DNA from 2 places in the Herbidospora sp. NBRC 101105 genome. Region 1 is predicted to be linked to the other one. Evidence: riboswitches for the same ligand, from Rfam matches in the RefSeq annotation. Region 1 holds a riboswitch; the other holds the start of a gene.
The links. A riboswitch is a leader RNA that binds a small molecule or an ion and turns the genes downstream of it on or off. The one in region 1 is predicted to bind S-adenosylmethionine.
Positions count from the first base shown of each region.

Region 2: another riboswitch for S-adenosylmethionine. It lies ahead of thrC (threonine synthase); the one in region 1 lies ahead of QSK34_RS08555 (aminotransferase class V-fold PLP-dependent enzyme).

Region 1 is NZ_BSSX01000001.1:1,938,545-1,941,950, forward strand. Features, by position in the region: gene QSK34_RS08550 (TetR/AcrR family transcriptional regulator) at 1-100, shown strand, start outside; gene QSK34_RS08555 (aminotransferase class V-fold PLP-dependent enzyme) at 87-1,301, opposite strand; SAM riboswitch class IV at 1,317-1,432, opposite strand; gene QSK34_RS08560 (GntR family transcriptional regulator) at 1,486-2,238, opposite strand; gene trpA (tryptophan synthase subunit alpha) at 2,159-3,025, opposite strand; gene trpB (tryptophan synthase subunit beta) at 3,022-3,406, opposite strand, start outside.
Region 2 is NZ_BSSX01000009.1:24,983-28,388, forward strand. Features, by position in the region: gene QSK34_RS32565 (alpha,alpha-trehalose-phosphate synthase (UDP-forming)) at 1-1,180, opposite strand, end outside; gene QSK34_RS32570 (RNA polymerase sigma factor) at 1,277-1,837, shown strand; SAM riboswitch class I at 1,895-2,033, shown strand; gene thrC (threonine synthase) at 2,048-3,292, shown strand; gene QSK34_RS32580 (MoaD/ThiS family protein) at 3,321-3,406, shown strand, end outside.

The sequences.
Region 1 (3,406 bases):
GACCGAAGACCACCCCGACCCGGCGGCCGAGGCCAACCGCCTCCTCGGCCTGGCCATAACGGGGCTCAGCCCCGCCGACGGCCGGGTCAGGCGGCCCTGACCCGCTTCGCGAGGCTGCTGAGGGCCGACAGCAGGCGGTCGACGTGTTCCTCGGTGCTGCCGATGCCGATCGAGGCGCGGACCGCGCCGCCGAGTTCGTCGCAGCCGCCCTGGCCCACGCCGAGCAGGTGCCGGACGAACGGGTGGGCGCAGAACTTGCCGTCGCGGACGCCGATCCCGTGGTCGGCCGACAGGCGTTCGGCCACCTCGCGGGCGGTGTGGCCGTCGACGACGAAGGACACGATGCCGACCCGGGGGTGGTCGGAGGGCCACAGGGCCAGCTCGTGCACGCCCTCGATGGCGGCCAGCCCGGTCCGCAGGCGGGTGAGCAGGCGCTCCTCCTCCTCGATCAGGCCGGTCCAGCCGGTCTGGCTCAGGTGGTCGCAGGCGGCGGCCAGGGCGATGGCGCCCAGCACGTTGGGGGTGCCCGCCTCGTGCCGGGCCTCCACGTCGGTCTGCCACTCGGCCTGCTCGCCGACCGAGACGACCGCGCCGCCGCCCTTCAGGTAGGGCTCGGCCCGCTCCAGCCAGTCGCGGCGGCCGATCAGCACGCCGGTGCCGAAGGGCGCGTACAGCTTGTGGCCCGAGAAGGCGACGTAGTCGAGGTCGAGGGCGGCGACGTTCAGCGGGCGGTGGGGGGCGAGCTGGGCGGCGTCGACCGCGATGCGGGCGCCGTGCCGGTGGGCGATGTGCGCGAGCCCGGCGATCGGCCACAGTTCGCCGGTGACGTTGGAGGCCGCGGTAACGACCAGCAGCGCGGGGCCGTCGATCGCGGCGAGCGCCTCGTCGGCGGCGCGGAGGGCCTCGCCGGGCAGCGCGGGCGGCGTCAGGCGGACGGGCGCGGACCAGGGGAGGAGGGTGGCGTGGTGCTCGGTGTCGAAGACCACCACCGTGGTGCCCTCGGGCAGGCCGCGGGCCAGCAGGTTCATCGCGTCGGTGGTGTTGCGGGTGAACACGAGCGCGTCGTCGGGCCGGGCGCGGGCGAACGCCTTGATCGTGTGGCGGGCCTGCTCGTAGCGGGCGGTGGTGAGCTGGGAGGCGTACCCGGCGCCCCGGTGGACACTGGAGTAGGCGGGCAGCGCCTCGGCCACGGCCTGGCTGACCGCCTGGAGACAGGGGGCGCTCGCGGCGTAGTCGAGGTTGGCGTAGGGGACCAGGGCGCCGTCGCGGACGGGCACGTCAAGGGACAACACGGGGGACACAACGCCTCCAGGAGAGCCACGCGCTTGCCCGTCGCACCCCGCGACGGACCAGGTCTTCACCCGGGGCACCCCGCCGCGGACGCGAGGGTTGCCGGCCAGCAAGCCGGGGCTGTGCGCTGGCACTCATGACCTTCGCCGGAACTATAACCCGGCGGCCCCGCCCGGACGCAAGCCCGCTCTGGATCTACTTTGTAAAGGCGCCGGACCAGTGCAACGACAGGTCCGCGGCCTTGCGCTCGGCCCGGATCTCCATCCACTCGCCGAGGATCGTGGCGTGGTCGGTGACGACCAGCGCACCCCGGTCGTCGTAGGTGACCCGTTCGCTGACGAACACCGGGCTGCCCGCCGGGTGCCCCAGCCGGGCCGCCACGGGGGCGGTGAGCAGGGCGGGCCTGATGCGCTCGGTCGCCCGGTGCACCCGCGCCCCGGCGTCGGCGAGCGCGGTGTAGAGCGGGGTCTCGGTGAAGTCGGCGCCCCTGATCGCCGAGGCGTACGGCTCGACGATCCACGAGATCTGGTGGACGGCGGGCCGCTCCATGAGGTGGCGCACCCGGGCGAGCCGCAGGGCCCGCAGGCCGGCCGGCGCGTCGGGGAGCAGCCGGGTGAGCGCGCGCGGGGCCGGCCGCAGCGCGGCCGAGAGCACCTCGGTTCGCAGGGGATGGCCCTGCCTGCGCAGGTCGTCGCCGAGGCTGCGCAGGGTGTCGAGGGGGTATTCGGCGCTGGGCCGCCTCACGTAGGTGCCGCGGCCGGCCCGCTGGTCGATCAGCCCTTCGGCACTGAGGACCTGCAGCGCCTGCCGGAGCGTCATCATCGTCACGCCGTAGGAGGCGCTGAGCTCACGTTGCGCGGGCAGCGCCTCACCCGCGCGGTAGTGGCCCGACCGGATCTTGGCGATCAGGTCGTCGGCGATGGCGCGGTAGCGGGGCGTACTGCTCATCGGGCTCCCTGTCGAGTGGGCGGTCGAGCGCGCGGCGGATGCTCGCCACATACTCTCCCAGCTCGCGGGGCCCGGCGCCGTCGAGCAGCCGGCGCATCAGCGCCGAGGCGACCACGACGCCGTCGGCGTGCCGCGCGAGCTCGGCGGCCCGAGCGGGGTCGGACACCCCGAAGCCGAACAGCACCGGCCGGTCGGTGAGCGCCGTCAGGTCACGGCCGAGCCGGGCCGCCTCCGCGGAGATGCCGCCGTCCTCGCCGGTCGTGCCCATCCGCGTCACCGCGTAGACGAACCCCCGGCTGCGCGCGGCGATCGCGCGCAGCCGCTCGGGGGAGGACGAGGGCGCGGCCATCAGCGCCAGGTCCAGCCCCTCGGCCGCCGCCGCGCCGGCCAGCTCGCCGACCTCCTCCAGCGGCGAGTCGGGCACGATCAGCCCGCGCAGCCCGCTCGCCCGCAGCGCCGCGCAGAACGCGGCGGCGCTCCGCTGGAAGACCAGGTTGCTGTACGTCATCGCGAACAGCGGCACCTCCACGTCGAGCGCGGCCAGCTCCGCGAGGATACGCGTGACCGTGGTCCCGCCCGCGATGGCCCGGTCGGAGGCCTCCTGGATGGTGACGCCGTCGAGCATGGGGTCGGAGAACGGCAGGCCGATCTCGACGGCGTCGGCCCCGGCGTCGGCGTAGGCGCGGACGACGTCCGTCCACCCGGGGGTGACCCCGCCGGTGACGTAGGGCACGAGCAGCGCACGGCCCGCGTCGCGGCGGGCGGTCAGGAACTCTTCGAGCGTCACAGCAGCTCCCTGATGGAGGCGATGTCCTTGTCTCCCCGGCCGGAGAGGGTCAGCAGCACGGTGGACCCCGGCGCGATCCCGCCGGATTCGGCGGCCCGGATCACCCAGGCCAGGGCGTGGGAGGACTCCAGCGCGGCCAGGATCCCCTCGGTGCGGGCCAGGCGCACGAGCGCGCTCACGACCTCGTCGTCGGTGACGGTCGCGTACCGGGCGCGGCCGTCGTCGCGGAGGTGGGCGTGCTCGGGCCCGATGCCGGGGTAGTCGAGCCCGGCCGCGATCGAGTGGGCCTCCCTGACCTGGCCGTCGTCGTCCTGGAGGACGAGCGAGCGGAAGCCGTGCAGGATGCCCGACCGGCCGGAGGTGGCCGCCGCGCCGCCGTGG
Region 2 (3,406 bases), on a different contig from region 1:
CTTTGGCGACCAGGTTCATGCCGTCGCGGATCGGGTTCACCAGCAGCACGTCGGCCATGCGGTAGGCGGCCAGCGAGCGCGGATAGTCGTCCTGCATGTTGAGGATCAGGGGATCCCAGTCGTCGGTGGCGTACTCGTCTTCGATCTCCTTGGCGCAGCGCTGCACGGCCGCGGTGTACTCGCGGTATTCGGGCAGGTCGTGGCGCGAGGGATAGGCGAAGGCCAGGTGCACGACCTTGCCGTGCCACTCGGGATGCTCGGCCAGGAACTCGCGGTAGGCGAGCATGCCGCGGACGATGTTCTTGGACAACTCGGTGCGGTCGATGCGCACGATCAGCCGCCGGTCGCCGACCTGCTCCTTTATGGCCAGCATGTGGGACTCGACGTCGGGCTCGAAGGCGCGGGCCACCAGCGCGTCGCCGTCGACGCCCAGGGCGTGCACCCCGATCCGGGTGAGGCGGCCCTCGAACTCCACCGTCTTGGCGGCCCGGTCGACCCGGGCGTCGAGCACCGCCTCGCAGCAGTCCATGAACGCCGCCGCCCACCGCTCGGTGAGGAACCCGGCGTGGTCGGCGCCCAGGACGCCCTGGAGGATCTCGGCCGCGATGCCGTCGGGCAGCAGCGAGAAGTACTCGGGCGGCGCCCACGGCGTGTGGGAGAAGTGGGCCACCCGCAGGTCGGGCCGGTCGACCCGGAGCATCGCCGGGGCCAGCGTCAGGTGGTAGTCCTGGATCATCACCTTCGCGCCGTGGGCCGCCTCTTCGGCCAGGGCCAGCGCGAACGCGCCGTTGTACTCGCGGTAGGACTCCCACTCGCGGTGGAACCGGGTGTCGAAGGTGGGCGCGAACGGGGTGTTGTAGAGCAGGTGGCCGACGAACCACAGGGTGGAGTTGGCGACCGCGTTGTAGGCCCGGTGGAAGACGGCCGGGGGGATGTCGAGCATGCGTACCGGACCGGTGTCGTAACCCGCGCGGTCGATGCGGCCCTCGGGGGCGAGCCGGACCGCGCTGCGGTCGCCGTCGGTGAGCGCGGCGCAGACCCACAGATGGTCGTCGCCCCGGGCGACCTCTGACAATCCGGACACCAGCCCGCCGCCGCCTCTCCGCATCGTCAGCGCGCCGTCATCCGAGAGGATGAACGAGACGGGCCCGCGGTTGGAGGCGATCAGCGTTGAACTCACGGTGGGCACACCCCAGATGGCCGGAGGACTAAGAAAAGATGTCGTCGGCAATAGGATGTCAGGAAACCCCCGGCCGCCGAAGAATCGGGGCAGTCAATGCCGCTTGACGAGACCACCGAGGAACTGGCCCGCACCGCCGCCACCGGCGACCACGTCGCCCTCGGTGAGCTGCTGCGCCGCGTCGAACCCGACGTGCTGCGCCACTGCGAACGCCTGCTTCCCTACCGCCAGGACGCCGAAGAGGCCTGTCAGGACACCCTGCTCGCCGTGGCCCGCAACATCGGCCGCTTCGAGGGGCGCTCCCGGTTCTCCACCTGGCTCCACATCGTGACCGCCAACTGCGCCCGCACCACCTACCGCACGCTCAAGCGGCGCGCGGCCGAGCAGTCGAGCGACGAACTGGCCGAGCAGCGGCCCGACCCCCACCGGGTCAGCGTGATCGCCGGCGCCCGGCTCGACCTGCTCGACGCCATCGAGGCGCTGGAGGCCGAGAAGCCCGACCTGGCCCGCGCGCTGGTGCTCTGCGACATCGTGCAGCTCGACTACTCCGACATCGCCGCGCAGCTCGGCATCCCGCTCGGCACCGCCAAGAGCCGCATCCACCAGGCCAGGAAGCACATCCAGGCCTCGCTCGGCGACGGATATCTCGGAAGATGAGACACCGATTCGGACTCTGAGGAGCCCAGGGTACAGTTTTCAGGACAACTGAATATTTGCTCATCCAGAGGGGTGGAGGGACCGGCCCTGCGAAGCCCCGGCAACCCTTCCGACTCAACTCGCTACGTGGCGAGGCCGGTCGGAACAGGTGCCAATTCCGGCCTGTGATCAAGGCGGTCGCAGGCGAAGATGAGGGAAAGGCCTCGCTTCATGGCGCTCAACCACGACTTCGGACCCGCCGTCGCCCTCTCCTGCCGCGAGTGTGGCGCCCGTTACGACCTCGGCCCGATCTTCGCCTGTCAGGACTGTTTCGGGCCACTTGAGGTGGCGTACGACTTCGGGACCGTCAGCCGCGAGGACATCGCCGCCGGTCCGGCCAACATCTGGCGTTACCGGGCGCTGCTGCCCGTGCCGGCGAACGTCGCCGACAAGCCCAACCTCCAGCCCGGCTGGACCAAGCTCCACCGCGCCGGGAACCTCGGCGCCGAGCTCGGGCTGCGCGACCTCTACGTGAAGGACGACTCGGGCAACCCGACCCACTCGTTCAAGGACCGCGTGGTGTCGATCGCCGTTGAGGCGGCCCGTAACTTCGGGTTCACAACGCTTTCCTGCTCCTCGACCGGGAACCTGGCCGGCGCCGTCGGCGCCGCCGCCGCGCGGGCCGGGCTCGACTCGTGCGTGTTCATCCCGTCGAACCTCGAAGAGGCCAAGATCGTCGTCGCCAGTGTGTACGGCGGCAGGCTCGTCGGCATCGAGGGCACCTACGACGAGGTCAACCGCTTCTGCTCCGAGCTCATCGGCGACCCGCTGGGCGAGAAGTGGGGCTTTGTCAACGTGAACCTGCGGCCCTACTACGCCGAGGGCTCCAAGACCCTGGCGTACGAGATCGCCGAGCAGCTCGGCTGGCGCATCCCCGACCAGATCATCATCCCGATCGCCTCGGGCTCCCAGCTCACCAAGATCGACAAGGGCTTCAAGGAGCTCATCGCGCTCGGCCTCGTCGAGGACACCCCCTACAAGATCTTCGGCGCGCAGGCCGCCGGGTGCTCGCCGGTGTCGGCCGCCTACAAGGCCGGGCACGACGTCGTCCGCCCCGTGAAGCCCGACACGATCGCCAAGTCGCTGGCCATCGGCAACCCCGCCGACGGGCCCTACGTGCTCGACATCGCCCGGCGGACCGGCGGCGCCGTGGAGGACGTCACCGACCCCGAGATCGTCGCCGCGATCCGCCTGCTGGCCCGCACCGAGGGCGTGTTCGCCGAGACCGCGGGCGGCGTGACGGTCGGCGTGCTGCGCAAGCTCACGGAGGCCGGGGTGATCGACCCCGACGCCACCACGGTGGTCCTCAACACGGGCGAGGGGCTCAAGACCCTCGACGCCGTCCAGTCGGAGGCCCGCCCGACGGCGGTCATCCGTCCGTCTCTGGACGCCTTCCGCACCGCTTTCGCCAACTGAACTAACGGTTCGTTAAGGAGAGTCAACAATGAGTGTTTCTGTGCGGATTCCGACGATTCTCCGGACCTACACCGGAGGTGCCTCCGAGGTCGCCGGCGAAGGGGCGACGCTGCG